2 regions of the Streptomyces sp. KMM 9044 genome follow, and region 1 is predicted to be linked to the other one. Evidence: riboswitches for the same ligand, from Rfam matches in the RefSeq annotation. Region 1 holds a riboswitch; the other holds the start of a gene.
The links. Region 1 has a riboswitch for glycine ahead of gcvT (glycine cleavage system aminomethyltransferase GcvT). Riboswitches for the same ligand answer to the same signal wherever they lie in the genome.
Positions count from the first base shown of each region.

Region 2: linked by a shared signal. The riboswitch ahead of gcvP (aminomethyl-transferring glycine dehydrogenase) and the one ahead of gcvT (glycine cleavage system aminomethyltransferase GcvT) in region 1 are both predicted to bind glycine.

Region 1 covers NZ_CP113910.1:2,033,225-2,040,871, reverse strand. The annotation lists gene gcvH (glycine cleavage system protein GcvH) at 1-336, opposite strand, end outside; gene gcvT (glycine cleavage system aminomethyltransferase GcvT) at 478-1,641, opposite strand; glycine riboswitch at 1,677-1,800, opposite strand; glycine riboswitch at 1,801-1,900, opposite strand; gene HUV60_RS09125 (ATP-binding protein) at 2,137-2,805, shown strand; gene HUV60_RS09120 (enhanced serine sensitivity protein SseB) at 2,914-3,720, shown strand; gene HUV60_RS09115 (enhanced serine sensitivity protein SseB C-terminal domain-containing protein) at 3,887-4,633, shown strand; gene HUV60_RS09110 (ABC transporter substrate-binding protein) at 5,465-7,135, shown strand; gene HUV60_RS09105 (ABC transporter permease) at 7,241-7,647, shown strand, end outside.
Region 2 covers NZ_CP113910.1:6,473,171-6,480,817, forward strand. The annotation lists gene HUV60_RS29245 (MerR family transcriptional regulator) at 1-72, shown strand, start outside; gene HUV60_RS29250 (DNA polymerase IV) at 181-1,677, shown strand; gene HUV60_RS29255 (PRC-barrel domain-containing protein) at 1,784-2,158, opposite strand; glycine riboswitch at 2,279-2,375, shown strand; gene gcvP (aminomethyl-transferring glycine dehydrogenase) at 2,547-5,432, shown strand; gene HUV60_RS29265 (TOBE domain-containing protein) at 5,594-5,989, opposite strand; gene HUV60_RS29270 (extracellular solute-binding protein) at 6,503-7,647, shown strand, end outside.

The sequences.
Region 1 (7,647 bases):
GTCGGCCGGCTCCTCGCCGGTCCGCACCCGGAACAGCCAGCCGCCCTCGAAGGGGGCCGAGTTCACCAGCGACGGGTCGTTCACCACGTCCTCGTTGATCTCGGTGACCTCACCGGTGACCGGGCAGTACAGGTCGCTGACCGACTTGGTCGACTCCAGTTCGCCGCAGGTCTCGCCCGCGGTCACGGTGTCACCCACCTCGGGAAGCTGGACGAACACGACGTCGCCGAGCGCGTTGGCCGCGTGCTCGGTGATGCCGACCGTCGACACGCCGTCCTCGGCGGCCGACAGCCACTCGTGCTCCTTGCTGTAACGCAGCTGCTGGGGGTTGCTCATGGTCTGGGTTCTCCTGTAAGCGGGGGATGTGCTTGATGAGTCGGAAACTACGTCGGCCTGCGCCGCCGTACGGCACCGCGCACCGCCGTGCCCCGACGTGCGAAAGCCCGGAAGGCCGTGCCGGGGCCGTCTACGGCGGTGTCACTTCTGCCGCTTGTAGAACGGCAGTGCCACGACCTCGTACGGCTCGTGGCTGCCGCGGACGTCCACGCCGACACCCTCCGTGCCCGGCGCCGCGTACGCCACGTCGACGTACGCCATCGCGATCGGCCGGCCCAGCGTCGGGGAGGGCGCACCGGAGGTGACCTCGCCGATCACCTCGCCGCCGGCGACCACCGCGTACCCGGCGCGCGGCACCCGGCGGCCCTCGGCGACCAGGCCGACCAGGGCGCGGGGCGGGGTCGCCCCGGCGCGGGCGGCGGCCTCGGTCAGGGCGGCGCGGCCCACGAAGTCGCCCTCCTTCTCGAACTTCACCACCCGCCCGAACCCGGCGTCGAACGGCGTCAGGGAGGTGCTCAGCTCGTTGCCGTACAGCGGCATGCCGGCTTCCAGGCGCAGCGTGTCCCGGCAGGACAGCCCGCACGGGACCAGCCCGGCGCCCTCGCCGGCCCCGGTCAACGCCTGCCACAGCCCGACCGCGTGCTCCGGCTTCACGAACAGCTCGAAGCCGTCCTCGCCGGTGTAGCCGGTACGGGCGATCAGCGCGGGGACGCCCGCGACCGTGCCGGGCAGCCCGGCGTAGTACTTCAGGTTGTCGAGGTCGGCGTCGGTCAGGGACCGCAGGATGCCGGGGGACTCGGGGCCCTGCACCGCGAGCAGCGCGTACGCGTCGCGGTCGTCACGGACCTCGGCGTCGAAGCCGGCCGACCGCTCCACCAGCGCGTCCAGCACCACCTGGGCGTTGGAGGCGTTCGCGACCACCATGTAGTGAGGGGTCCCGGCGTGAGGGGTCCCGGCGTGAGGGGACCCGGCCCCGGTGTCCTCGAGCCGGTAGACGATCAGGTCGTCCAGGATGCCGCCGTCCTCGCGGCAGATCATGGTGTAGCGGGCGCGGCCGGGCTTGACGGTCCCGATGTTGCCGACCAGCGCGTGGTCGAGGAGCTGCGTCGCCTGCGGGCCGGTGACGGTGATCTCGCCCATGTGGGAGAGGTCGAAGAGGCCGGCTCTCGTGCGCACGGCGTTGTGCTCGTCGCGTTCGGAGCCGTAGCGCAGGGGCATGTCCCAGCCGGCGAAATCGGTCATCGTGGCGCCGAGCGAACGGTGCAGGGCGTCCAGTGCGGTCCGGCGGGGTGCGGTACTGCTCATCGGTCGGTCTCCCAGGGCAGGACGGGCGAGGTCGTTCCTCCCCATCTGTCATCGGGACCTGAGAGGTTCGCCATGACCGCCCGCGCAGGGGACGACCACGGTTTGCACCTTGGGTGGGGCCGCCGGAAACACGTGCGGCGGCCCGCTTTTCAGATGTGCCTCGCCCACGCGGTAACGGTGCCTGAGAGATTCAAGGGAGGGACTTGCTCCTTCGGCGCCCCGGCGGCAACGGTGCCGGGGACTCTCCCGCGCGGATTCGAACGGCCGGTATGCAGTTGGCGCGCACATCATTGCACGCATCGCCGGGCCGCGGCAGGGGGACCCTTCTGGGAGGAAGCGCAGGGTGTTCGGGTGTTCACGGACGGCTGTGACAGGCCTGTACCGGGAAAGGGAAGGAATCCTGAAGACCGCGGCGTTACCGTCTCTTTACACTCGGCGGGGAGACGGTCCGGTACCTGGTCACAGGGCCGGACCGCCCCCAGGGGAGGACTTACGGTGAACAAGGCCACGGCGTACGCCACCACCACGGGCGTCGCGCTGCCCGAGCAGCAGGCCCCCTCGGTGCGGGGGACCCGCGTCATCCTGCCCGCGCCGGTCGTCCGCGACCTGCGCGAGCGTGCCGGCCGCAGCCCGCACGCCCTGCTCTTCGGCCCCCGCGACCTCGTCGTGGTCACCGGACTGCCCGGCAGCGGCAAGTCCACCCTCATGCGGCGCGCGGCGCGCGGCACCCGCATCGACTCGCAGGACACCCGGGACCGCTGGGACCGCGGCATGCCGCGCCTCCTGCCGTACGCGGTGTACCGGCCCCTGGTCCGCCTCGCCCACTACGCCGGACTGCGGCGCGCCCTGCGCACCGGTGAGGGCGTCGTCGTCCACGACTGCGGCACGCAGGCCTGGGTGCGCCGCTGGCTGGCCCGCGAGGCCCGCCGCCGGGGCGCGGTCCTGCACCTGCTGCTGCTCGACGTCCCCCCGAAGCAGGCCCTGGACGGCCAGCGCGAGCGCGGCCGCGGGGTCTCCCGGTACGCCTTCCGGCGCCACCGCACCGCCATCGACCGGCTGCTGACGTCCGTGACGCGCGGCGACCTGCCCGCGGGCTGCGGCTCGGCGGTCCTGGCCGACCGCGACGCGGCGGACGCGCTGCACCGCATCGAGTTCACGGACTGATCACGGGCCGGCGGCTCCACGGCCGGCCCGTGGACGGGCCGCACGCCGGGGTACGGCAGCGGTTAGCCTTTTCAGCCACAGCAGTGGTTCCAGGCAGGCGGTAGGCAGATGGACTTCCCGGCGGGCTTCTCCGCGGACTTCCCGGCACAGACTCACCCCCACCCGCACGGCGGATGGCCCGGCAACGAACTGGAGGAGGCGCTCTCCGCGTCCCTCGGCGTCCCCTCGGCCGACGGCCGGATCATCGAGGTGCTGGGCCGCAGTCACCTGTGGATACCACTGCCCAACGGCGGCGGACCGGACAGCGGCCCGCTGGACCTGCCCATGACGGAGATCGACGGCCAGGCGTACGTACCGGTCTTCAGCTCCGAGGAACAGTTCCGTCAGGTCGTCGGCACCCACATGTCGTTCACCGTCGCGCCCGCGGTGGAGTTCGCGCGCGGTCTGCCGCCGCAGGCCGGGATCGCCGTGAACCCCGGGGGAGTGGTCGGCATCCCGCTGCCGCCCCCCGCCGTCGCCGCCCTGTGCCGCGCCGGACGCGGCCCGCTGGACGGACCCGCGAGCGGCGGCCGGGTCAAGCTGTTCGCCCCCGACTGGCAGGACGACCCGGTGGACTTCCTCGCCGCCGCCGCCGCGGAGTTCGAGGCCCTCGGCGTCGTCACCACCGCCCGCCGCTGCCTCGCCGAGATCGAGACGGCCGAACCGGTGCTGTTCGTCGGCGTCGAGCTGGCCCCCGCCGAACTGTCCCGGACGGAGGGCGACCTGCGGGCCGCGCCGATGGACGCGCTGGGCCGCGCGCTGGGCCGTGAGCCGGTGAGGTGGCCCGTCAACCTCGTCCTCCTGGACGTGGCCCAGGACCCGGTCGGCCAGTGGATGCGCGACCGCGTCCGCCCCTTCTACCAGTGGCAGCGCTGAGGGGGCTCGGTGCTGCCGGAGGCCGGTCACGCACCGGCGGAGCTCCCCGGCGCCGGGAGGCGCTTAAGCTAGGTTCATCGGGCTCGGGCGAGGGTGTTGTACGGGTGGTACGGAGGGGCGATACAAAGTGAGCGCTGGCACCGCGGCGGCCGGGCAGGTCGAGCACATGCTGCGCCAGGTGACACCCGGGCGTTACGACGCCTATGAGGCGTTGCTGCGCGCGCTCGCGACACCCTCCTCCGGCCACGTCTGGATGCTGCTGTGGCACGGCCAGGCCGGCTCCCCGGACGCCCAGTACGGGAACATGGAGGTCGACGGCTTCGGCTACGCGCCCTGCGTGACCTCCGCCCAGGAGCTGTCCGCCAGTGGCTGGAACCGGTCCTACGAGGTCGTCGACGGCGTCGAGGCCGCCCGCGCCCTCTACCCCGACCGCTACGGACTCTGGCTCAATCCGCACGCCCCCGGCGGCGGCCTCGGCATCCCCTGGCTCGATCTGCGCAGGCTCGCCACCGGGCTGGACCGCCAGCCCGCCGGACCCCTGAGGCTGTCCGAACCCGCCATCGAGATCCCGCAGTTCTACGCCCTGCTCGCGCAGAACGCGCACCGCACTCCCGCCGTCCGCTCGCTGCGCCGTGCCTGGGTGCAGCCGTCGCTCGGTGACCCGTACCTCGCCGTCGGCCTGGACGTGTACGACACGTCGCCGTCGGCCGTGGACGCGGTGCGCGCGATGATGCGGCAGTCCCTCGACGCGGTCCCGGACGGGCTTCCGGTGTCGACCGTCGCGATGTCCGACGAGCACGACCCGGTCGCGATGTGGCTGCGTGCCCACGCGCGCCCGTTCTACGACCGCGAGGCGCACGCCGCCGCCGCCGCGCCTCCCGCCGCGGGGTCCGGCTACCTGCCCGCGCGGTAGGTCCTGTCCGGCGGACCGCGCCTCGGAGGCCGGGGGACGGCCGGGCACGCCCTCCTCGAGCTCTTCGAGAAGGGGGCGCCCCGGCGGCGCTGTCGTCGGCTGCCGACTTCCCCAGGCTCTCGGCTTCGCTCGATCGGGGAACTCCCATGAGCGGGGGCGGCCGGGCACGCCCTCCTCGAGCTCTTCGAGAAGGGGGCGCCCCGGCGGCGCTGTCGTCGGCTGCCGACTTCCCCAGGCTCTCGGCTTCGCTCGATCGGGGAACTCCCATGAGCGGGGAGGGCCCTCATCGCGTCGGCGCCCTCCTCCGCCTTGCGGCTGAACGCACCGGCCCCCGCTCGGCCTGGTCGGAGAGATACCGCCAGTCACCTCCGGCCTGATCCGCCGGACGGGTCCCAGCGCTGACCGGGGCGTATGCGTGAGAGGCAGGTCCGGAAGGACCCGGCCGCACTCCCCGTGATGACTCAACGTGACGGTGTCCGCGGAACGGGCACACCTGTCGACGGAGAGCGCCCGTTTCGCCCTCCCGGCCGCTGATTTCACGTCAGATTTTCGGCCATGTGCACTCAGCTATGGCCAGTCAACCGCCTGTCACCTGCGGTTTCACCCGTCCTTCACGCCGTCCGGCGCTTTTCTCGGGTCTCTTGACGGAGGGTCAGATGTGTCCGAACGGTTAATTTGCAACAGGGGGACGCCTGAAACATCCCTTATGTCAACTGTTCAGATCTCAGCTAGGTATCACCGCTATCCGGACTGTTCTCGACTCGCTGTGAACGTCTGTAGTGTTCGGCCGGTCAAGATGCATCCACATAGCGGACCCGGAGTGGCCCCAATATGCGCATACCCAAGTCCCGAGCCGCTCGGGCGATCACGGCCGCGGTGGCGGTCGGTCTGATCGCCACGGGCTGCTCCAGTGAACGGGACAGTGACAACGAGAGCGGCGGCGAGAAGGACACCTTCGTCTTCGCCGGTGCCGGTGACCCGGGCTCCCTCGATCCTGCCCTGGCCAGCGACGGTGAAACCTTCCGCGTGACGCGGCAGGCCTTCGAGGCGCTTCTGGAGCACGAGTCGGGCGGCAGCGAGCTCGTCGGCGGCCTCGCCGAGAAGTGGTCGAGCAACGACGAGGGCACCGTCTGGACCTTCAACCTCCGCAAGGGCGTCGAGTTCCACGACGGCGAGGCGTTCAACGCCGAGGCCGTCTGCGCCAACTACGACCACTGGTTCAACTGGACGGGCACCTACCAGTCCAGCGCGGTCTCGTACTACTGGCAGTCCATCATGGGCGGCTTCGCGAAGAACGAGGACAAGGAAACGTCCGAGGCGAACTACAAGTCCTGCACCGCGAAGGACGACAACACCGCCGTCATCGAGGTCAAGGAGCCCTCCGCCAACCTCCCCGGCGGCTTCTCCCTCCAGGCCCTGGCGATCCACTCGCCGAAGGCCCTCGAGGAGTACAAGAAGCAGGACGCCTCCGCCAAGGGCGACGCCATCACGTACCCCAAGTACAGCCAGGAGGCCGGCACGGTCGCCGGTACCGGCCCGTACAAGATCACGAAGTGGAACAAGGGCAACAAGGAAGTCTCCCTTGAGCGCTTCGACGGCTACTGGGGCGACAAGGCGAAGGTCAAGAACCTGGTCTTCCGCACCATCGACACCGAAGAGGGCCGCCGCCAGGCGCTCCAGGCCGGTGACATCGACGGCTACGACCTCGTCGCGCCGGCGGACGTCAAGACCCTCGAGGACCAGGGCTACGTCGTCCCGACCCGTGGCGTCTTCAACCTCTTCTACGTGGGCATGAGCCAGGAGGCCAACCCCGCGCTCAAGAAGAAGGAAGTCCGCCAGGCCATCGCGCAGTCGATCGACCGGGAGAACCTGGTCAAGACCCAGCTGCCCGAGGGCGGCAAGGTCGCCGACCAGTTCATGCCCGACACGGTCGAGGGCTACTCCAAGGACGTCAAGCAGTACTCGTACGACACCGCCGAGGCGAAGAACCTCCTCAAGGAGGCCGGTGAGGAGAAGCTGAAGGTCGACTTCTGCTACCCGACCGAGGTCACCCGCCCGTACATGCCTGCCCCGCAGGACCTGTTCGAGCTGATGAAGGCCGACCTGGAGAAGTCCGGCATCACCGTCACGCCGAAGGCGATGAAGTGGGCCCCGGACTACCTGGACGCCACCGAGTCGGGCTCCTGCGACCTGCACATGCTCGGCTGGACCGGTGACTTCAACGACGGCTTCAACTTCATCGGCACCTGGTTCTCCGGGTACGACAAGCAGTGGGGCTTCAAGAACAAGAAGGTCTTCGACGCCGTGAACGAGGGCTCGACCCTCGGCAACCACGACGAGCGCGTGGCCGCGTACGAGAAGGCCAACGAGGCCATCATGGACTACCTGCCCGGTCTCCCGGTCTCGTCCTCCCCGCCGGCCATCGCCTTCGCCAAGAACGTGAACCCGCCGAATGTCTCCCCGCTGACGCAGGAAGTCTTCGCCGAGGTCTCGTTCAAGTAGGCGAGCAGGAGCAACCCAAGCACGAGGAGTCCGCCCGGCCGTCGCAACTCGGCGGCCGGGCGGGTCCGTTCATGTCACACATTACGCAAGAAAGGGGCATGCGGGGTGCTGCGTCTCGTCGTACGAAGACTGCTCCAGCTCATACCCACGCTGCTCGGCCTGTCGGTTCTGCTCTTCCTGTGGCTCGACCGGCTGCCCGGCGGACCCGCCTCAGCGATCCTGGGGGAAAAGGCCACCGAGGCCGAAGTGGCGCGGATCAACCGCGCACTCGGACTGGACCAGCCCGTCTACGTCCAGTACTGGCGCTTCCTCAAGCGCATCGCCGAACTCGACCTGGGCACCAGCACCCAGACCGGACAGCCGGTGTGGGACGAGTTCGTCCTGCGTTTCCCCGCCACCGTGGAGCTGTCCCTCCTGGCGATCATCATCGCCGTGGCCGTCGGCATCCCGCTCGGCTACTTCGCCGCCCGCAACCGCGGCGGCTGGCTCGACGTCACAGCGGTCTCCGGATC
Region 2 (7,647 bases), 4.4 Mb from region 1:
GACACCGGAGAGACGCTGATTGGCCCCAACCCGACGGACGAGCTGGCAAGGCGGCGCAACCGCGCCGTATGAGCCGCTGCGCCGCACGGGGCCCGTCCCGTCCGCGCTCCTGTGCGGTGGGTACGGGGCGGCGGCACGTGGGGTGGGGCGTTGTCAGTGGCGTAGGGCAGCATCGGAGCTGTGAGATCCGCGCCCACCGTCCTGCACCTCGACATGGACGCCTTCTTCGCCTCGGTGGAGCAGGCGTCCAAGCCGAGCCTGCGCGGGAAGGCCGTGGTCGTGGGCGGGCTCGGGCCGCGGGGTGTGGTCGCCACCGCCTCGTACGAGGCCCGGTTCTTCGGTGTCCGCTCTGCGCTGCCCATGGCGCAGGCGCGGCGGCTCGCGCCGAACGCGGCGTATCTGGTGCCCCGCTTCGCGTTGTACCGGTCGATCAGTGACCAGGTGATGGGTCTGCTGCGGGCGCTGTCACCGTTGGTGGAGCCGTTGAGTCTCGACGAGGCGTTCGTGGATCTGGAGGCCGGGGGGGCGGCCGGGGACGAGCGGTCCGCGAGGCTTGCCGGGGCGAAGCTGCGCGCCGACATCCGGGCGGTTACGGGGCTCACCGGATCGGTGGGGCTGGCGGCCTCCAAGATGCTGGCGAAGATCGCCTCGGAGCAGGCCAAGCCGGACGGCCTGGTGCTGATCGAGCCGGGGACCGAGCGGGCCCTGCTGGCACCACTGCCGGTCCGGACTCTGCCGGGTGTCGGGCCGGCCACCGGTGACCACCTGCGGCGTGCCGGGATCCACACGGTCGGGGAACTTGCCGAGGCGGGGGAGGCCGAGCTGGTACGCCTGCTCGGCAAGGCACACGGACACGCTCTGCACGCCATGTCCCTGGCGCGGGACGAACGATCCGTGGTGGCCGAGCGGGAGACGAAGTCGGTGTCGGTCGAGGACACCTACGACGTGGACATCCACGACCGGGTGCGGGTCGGAACGGAGGTCCAGCGCCTCGCCGACCGCTGTGTGCGCCGGCTGAGGACGGCAGGGCTGTCGGGCCGGACCATCGTGCTGAAGGTGCGCCGGTACGACTTCTCGACGCTCACCCGCTCCGAGACCCTGCGAGGGCCCACGGACGATCCCGCGGTGGTGCGCGAGGCCGCGGCGCGGCTGCTGGACTCGGTCGACACGACGGGCGGCGTGCGGCTGCTGGGCGTGGGGGTCAGCGGGCTCGCGGACTACACGCAGGAGGACCTGTTCGCACAGGCGGCGGGGGAGCGGGAGAAGGAGCTGCTGGGCGAGGAGGCGGGGGCGGCCGCACCCTCGGAGGAACAGCAGCAGGCGGACGCCGAGCGGCGCTGGCCTGCCGGGCACGACGTACGGCACAGTGAGTACGGCCATGGGTGGGTCCAGGGCAGTGGCCTGGGGAGGGTCACCGTGCGGTTCGAGACGCCCGGGTCGGTGCCGGGGCGGGTGCGGACCTTCCGGACCGGGGACCCGGCCCTGCACCCCGCGGATCCGCTGCCGTTGGTGGAGAGAAGACCTCGGGACGACAGGGAGAGCGCGGACGGCCCGAGCAACAAGGACGGTCGGGCCGGCGACGGTCGGCACGCTGAGGGCGGCCAGGGCGGCCGGGAGGTCCGGGGCAGCCAAGAGGCAGCGGCCGGTGTACCGGATCCAGGGCTCTCGGGAGGGTAGGACCCAGGGCTGCCCCGGACGTGGAACAGTGACGAGGACCGTGCGGATTGTGCCCGCAGAGGCCGGAGGGCGGGGCAGCAACGGCACGTGGGTGCCACGGAGGGCGTCAGGCTGAGTCGTCGCTGCCGGCGAGTTTGCCGAAGTCGTGGTCCGGGAGCGGGGGAGGGGCGGCGATGTCCAGGCCGTAGTGGTGGTAGAGCTGGAGCTCCTGCTCCGGGGAGAGGTGACGGCCCACGCCGAAGTCGGGGGCGTCCTTGATCAGGGCGCGTTCGAAGGGAATGTGGAGGCCGCCGTCGATCAGCTCGCTCGGCTCCAGAGGAACGAAGGCGTCCCTGCTGAACAGGCCGGTGCGTATCGCCGCCCACTCCGGCACGCCGGTGGCGTCGTCGAGATAGACCTCGTCGATCGTGCCGATCCGGGTGCCGTTGCGGTCGAATGCCTTGCGGCCGATCAGGTTGCGCGGATCGATGTCGGTCTGCACGGGCCCTCCACTGGTCGCAATTCCGCACACCACTCGTCAGCACTACAAAACGGCACAATCGGCGCGTCGGCCACTCGAACGTCCGGATCTTGCCCTCGCTGGTACGCTGGCAGCGGCTGCTGACCCCGTGCGGGAGAGTCCTCCAGGCGCCACCGGAGGGCGCCGAAGGAGCAAATCCTCCCCGGAATCTCTCAGGCCCACGTACCGCATGGACGAGGTCACTCTGGAAAGCAGAGCGGGTGTCCACGGTTTCCGCTCTCACCGACGGTGAAAGCCGGCTGCCCCGGGCAGCCGGTGAAGCTCTCAGGTTGAGATGACAGAGGGGGAGGCCGTCCGGGCACCCGTCACGGTGCCCCTCGAAGGTCGTCAGACCAGGAGGCCTCCGCACATGACCGTCCATCGCATTCCCCTCTCCGAGCTCGAACAGGGAACGCCCTTCGAGCGGCGTCACATCGGCCCCGACCACGAGGCCCGCGCCAAGATGCTCGCGCAGGTCGGCTACGGCTCGCTCGACGAGCTGACGGCCGCCGCGGTCCCGGATGTGATCAAGAACGCTGACGCGCTGGACCTGCCGGATGCCCGGACCGAGCCCGAAACGCTGGACGAACTGCGATCGCTGGCCGACCGCAACGAGGTGCTCGGCTCCATGATCGGGCTGGGGTACTACGGGACCTTCACGCCGCCCGTCATCCTGCGGAACGTGATGGAGAACCCCGCCTGGTACACGGCGTACACGCCGTACCAGCCGGAGATCTCGCAGGGACGGCTCGAAGCGCTGCTGAACTTCCAGACCATGGTCGCCGAGCTCACCGGCCTGCCGACCTCCGGTGCCTCCCTGCTCGACGAGGGCACCGCGGCCGCCGAGGCGATGGCCCTGTCGCGCCGCATGGGCAGGAACAAGAGGGGCCTGTTCCTGGTCGACGCGGACGCGCTGCCGCAGACCGTCGCCGTCATCGAGACCCGGGCCGAGCCGGCCGGCGTCGAGGTCGTGGTCGCCGACCTGAGCGAGGGCATCCCCGCCGAGGTGGCCGAGCGCGAGATCAACGGCGTGCTGGTCCAGTACCCGGGCGCCTCCGGTGCCGTACGCGACATCAAACCGGTGATCGACCAGGCGCACGAGCTGGGCGCGCTCGTCACCGTGGCCGCCGATCTGCTCGCCCTCACGCTGCTGAGGTCCCCCGGCGAACTCGGCGCGGACATCGCCGTCGGCACGACACAGCGCTTCGGAGTGCCGATGGGCTTCGGCGGACCGCACGCCGGATACATGGCCGTGCAGGAAAAGATGGCGCGCAGTCTGCCCGGCCGGCTCGTCGGCGTCTCCGTCGACGCGGACGGGCACAAGGCCTACCGGCTCGCCCTCCAGACCCGTGAACAGCACATCCGCCGTGAGAAGGCCACCAGCAACATCTGTACCGCCCAGGTGCTGCTCGCCGTCATGGCCGGCATGTACGCCGTGCACCACGGCCCCGAGGGGCTGCGGACCATCGCGTGGCGCACCCACCGCTATGCGACGGTCCTCGCCGAGGGACTGCGGGCCGGCGGCGTGGAGATCGTCCACGCAGCCTACTTCGACACGCTGACCGTACGGGTCCCCCGGCGGGCCGCCGAGGTCGTGGCCGCCGCCCGGGACAACGGCGTCAACCTGCACCGCGTCGACGCCGACCTCGTCTCGATCGCCTGCGACGAGACCACCACGCGCGACCGGCTCGCCGCAGTGTGGAGCGCCTTCGGCCTCGAGGGTGACGTCGAGTCCCTGGACGCGGCCGCGCGCAACGCCCTGCCGGACGCCCTGCTGCGCACCGACGAGTACCTGACGCACCCCGTCTTTCACCAGCATCGCTCCGAGACGGCGATGCTGCGCTACCTGCGCAGGCTCGCCGACCGCGACTACGCGCTGGACCGCGGCATGATCCCGCTGGGCTCCTGCACCATGAAGCTCAACGCGACCGCGGAGATGGAGCCCGTCACCTGGCCCGAGTTCGGGCAGTTGCATCCCTTCGCGCCGGCCGGGCAGGCCCAGGGTTACCTCACCCTCATCCGCGAGCTGGAGGACCGGCTCGCGGAGGTCACCGGCTACGACCGGGTGAGCCTCCAGCCCAATGCGGGCTCCCAGGGCGAACTGGCCGGGATGCTCGCCGTGCGCGGCTACCACCGGGCCAACGGCGACGAGCAGCGCACCGTCTGCCTCATCCCGTCCTCCGCGCACGGAACCAACGCCGCCAGCGCCGTCATGGCCGGCATGAAGGTCGTCGTCGTGAAGACCGCAGAGGACGGCGAGGTCGACATCGACGACCTGCGCGCGAAGATCGAGCGGTACCGCGACGAGCTGTCGGTGCTGATGATCACCTACCCCTCCACGCACGGTGTGTTCGAGGAGCATGTCGCCGACATCTGCGCGGCCGTGCACGAGGCCGGCGGCCAGGTGTACGTGGACGGCGCGAACCTCAACGCGCTGGTCGGGCTGGCCAAGCCCGGACACTTCGGCGGGGACGTCTCGCACCTGAACCTGCACAAGACCTTCTGCATCCCGCACGGCGGCGGTGGTCCCGGCGTCGGCCCGGTCGGCGTGCGGGCGCATCTGGCGCCGTACCTGCCCAACCATCCGCTGCAGCCCGAGGCGGGGCCGGAGACCGGGATCGGGCCCATCTCGGCGGCGCCGTGGGGCTCTGCGGGAATCCTGCCCATCTCGTGGGCGTACGTCCGGCTGATGGGCGGCGAAGGGCTCAAGCGGGCCACCCAGGTAGCGGTACTCAGCGCCAACTACATCGCCAAGCGCCTCGAGCCGCACTATCCGGTGCTGTACGCCGGTCCCGGCGGGCTGGTCGCGCACGAGTGCATCATCGACCTGCGACCCCTGACCAAGGCGACCGGCGTGAGCGTGGACGACGTGGCCAAGCGGCTGATCGACTACGGCTTCCACGCGCCGACGATGTCGTTCCCCGTGGCCGGGACGTTGATGATCGAGCCGACCGAGTCCGAGGACCTGGCCGAACTCGACCGGTTCTGCGAGACGATGATCGCGATTCGCGCGGAGATCGAGAAGGTCGGCTCCGGTGAGTGGCCCGCGGACGACAACCCCCTGCGCAACGCCCCGCACACCGCCGCCGCGCTCGGCGGGGAGTGGGAGCACGCCTACAGCCGTCAGGAAGCCGTCTTCCCGACCGGAGTGAGCGCCACCGACAAGTACTGGCCGCCGGTCCGCCGCGTCGACCAGGCCTTCGGCGACCGCAACCTGGTGTGCTCCTGCCCGCCGCTCGAGGCGTACGAGGACTGACGCGGCGGGAGAAACCTGCGGGAAAACCTCCTACCGGGGAGTGGAAGGGCTCTGCTTCGGCCGGCCGAAGCAGAGCCCTTCGCCGTACCTCCGTCCGTACCTCCCGCCTGCCCTGTGGGACCGGGCCGGAGCCTGGGCGGGACCGGGACCGCTTCCGCGTGTCAGATGCGGTCGATATGGACGTTTGTCGACTTCACCCGGGCGGTGGCCTCCATGCCGACCTCCAGCCCGAGTTCCTCGACGGCCTCGCGGGTCAGCAGCGAGACCAGTCGGTGCGGGCCCGCCTGGATCTCGACCTGGGCGGCCACGTCGCCGAGCTTGATCGCGGTGACGATGCCGGGGAAGGCGTTGCGCGTCGAGGTGTACGGCGTGCCCTCCTCGGTCGCGCCGGCCTTCGCGAGGTCGACCGAGAACGCCGCCAGGTCCTGCCCGTCGATGAGCCGCCGGCCGCCTTCGTCGCGGTGGGTGGTGACCCGGCCCGCGTCCGCCCAGCGGCGGGCGGTGTCCGGGCTGACGCCGAGCAGCCGCGCTGCCTGGCCGATCGTGTAGGACTGCATGCCGATCACGATAGGGCGGGAGGTGGAGCCGGACGGTGCGGGGGCGATGAGGGGAGCGGCCGTGGCGCCCTCCGATCATCAGGTTCGTCGAATCCGCGCGTAAGGTTCGCGGCATGATCCGAAAGTTTCGTACGTCCGGGTGGAACTGATGCGGCGCGGCCCGGTGTGCTCGGTGGTCGTCGCCGCGCCGTGATCGGCCGTTTCGAACCGGCTCCCCGGTCGCGCCGTGGTCCGAGGCGCCGTTGGTGCGGAGGGATTGTGCCGGACCGGCCGGTCGGCGGGAGTGTCGCCTTTCCGGGGATGGTGGAAACGGGCGGCGCGGCCCCGGTGCGCGACCGCCGCGGCGTGTGCGGTGAAGGGTGGCGGCAGATTCACCGCGTACAAGGGGTTGCCACCGTTTGTCGGCTGTCTCTAGGGTGCGGCAACAACGCATGTTTCCGGACCTCTTCCGAATCTTTCGAATCGGTGGGTGGGTAGGGAGATGTCCGCCCCAGACTCCAAGGAGCGCATGACATGGGCGACCCGGCACTGTCCCGCCGCGGCTTCCTGGCGGCCTCCGCCGCGGCCGGCCTGGGCATCACAGCACTGAGCGCGTGTGGTGGCGACTCGGAGGGAGGGTCGTCGGGGACGACCACGATCGAGTGGTGGAACATCTCCACCACCCAGCCGACAAAGGATGTCTGGGCCGCTCTCGCCCGAAAGTTCGAGCAGCAGAACCCCACGGTCAAGATAAAGATCGTGCAGCTCGAGAACGACGCCTACAAGTCCAAGATGACCGCGCTGACCGCATCCGGGAAGCTGCCGGACATCTTCCACACCTGGGGCGGTGGCGTACTCAAGCAGCAGGTCGATGCAGGGCTCGTCGAGGACCTCACCGGCTCCACCAAGGCGTTCGCCGACGGGCTGCTGCCGGTCGCCAAGGAGCCCTATCTCCTCGACGACAAGCTGTACGGCATCCCGTTCGACATCGGCATGGTCGGCTTCTGGTACAACAAGGCGCTCTTCCAGAAGGCCGGCATCGCCGAGCCGCCGACCACCTGGAGCGACTTCCTGGGCGCGGTGAGCAAGCTGAAGGCCGCCGAGGTCACGCCGATCGCCCTGGCCGGCAAGGAGGCCTGGACCGGCATGTACTACTGGGCGTACCTCGCGATGCGCACCGTCGGCATCGACGCGCTCGCGAGGGCCGACGAGGACAACGACTTCACCGGCCCCGGTTTCGTCCAGGCCGGAGAGCACCTCAAGGACCTCGTCGACCTGGAACCGTTCCAGAAGGGATTCCTCGGCGCCTCCTACTCCACCCCCACCGGCCAGGCCGCCGCCGTCGGCAACGGCAAGGCGGCCATGGAACTGATGGGCCAGTGGGCTCCCGTCGTCGAGGCCGACGCGGGCAAGGGCCTCGGGGACGACCTCGGGTTCTTCCCGTTCCCGGCCGTCGAGGGCGGGAAGGGCGCTATCACCGAGGTGTTCGGAGGGGGCGGCGGGCACGCGCTGCGCCGGGGCGCGCCGCAGGCAGCCGTCGACTTCCTGGAGTTCTTCGCCTCCGAGGCGACGGACCGCGAACTGGTCGAGGAGACCGGTGTGCTGCCGGTCGTCCCCGCCGCGGAGGCGGCGCTGACCGACCCCAACCTCCAGGCCGTGCAGCAACAGCTCAAGGGCAG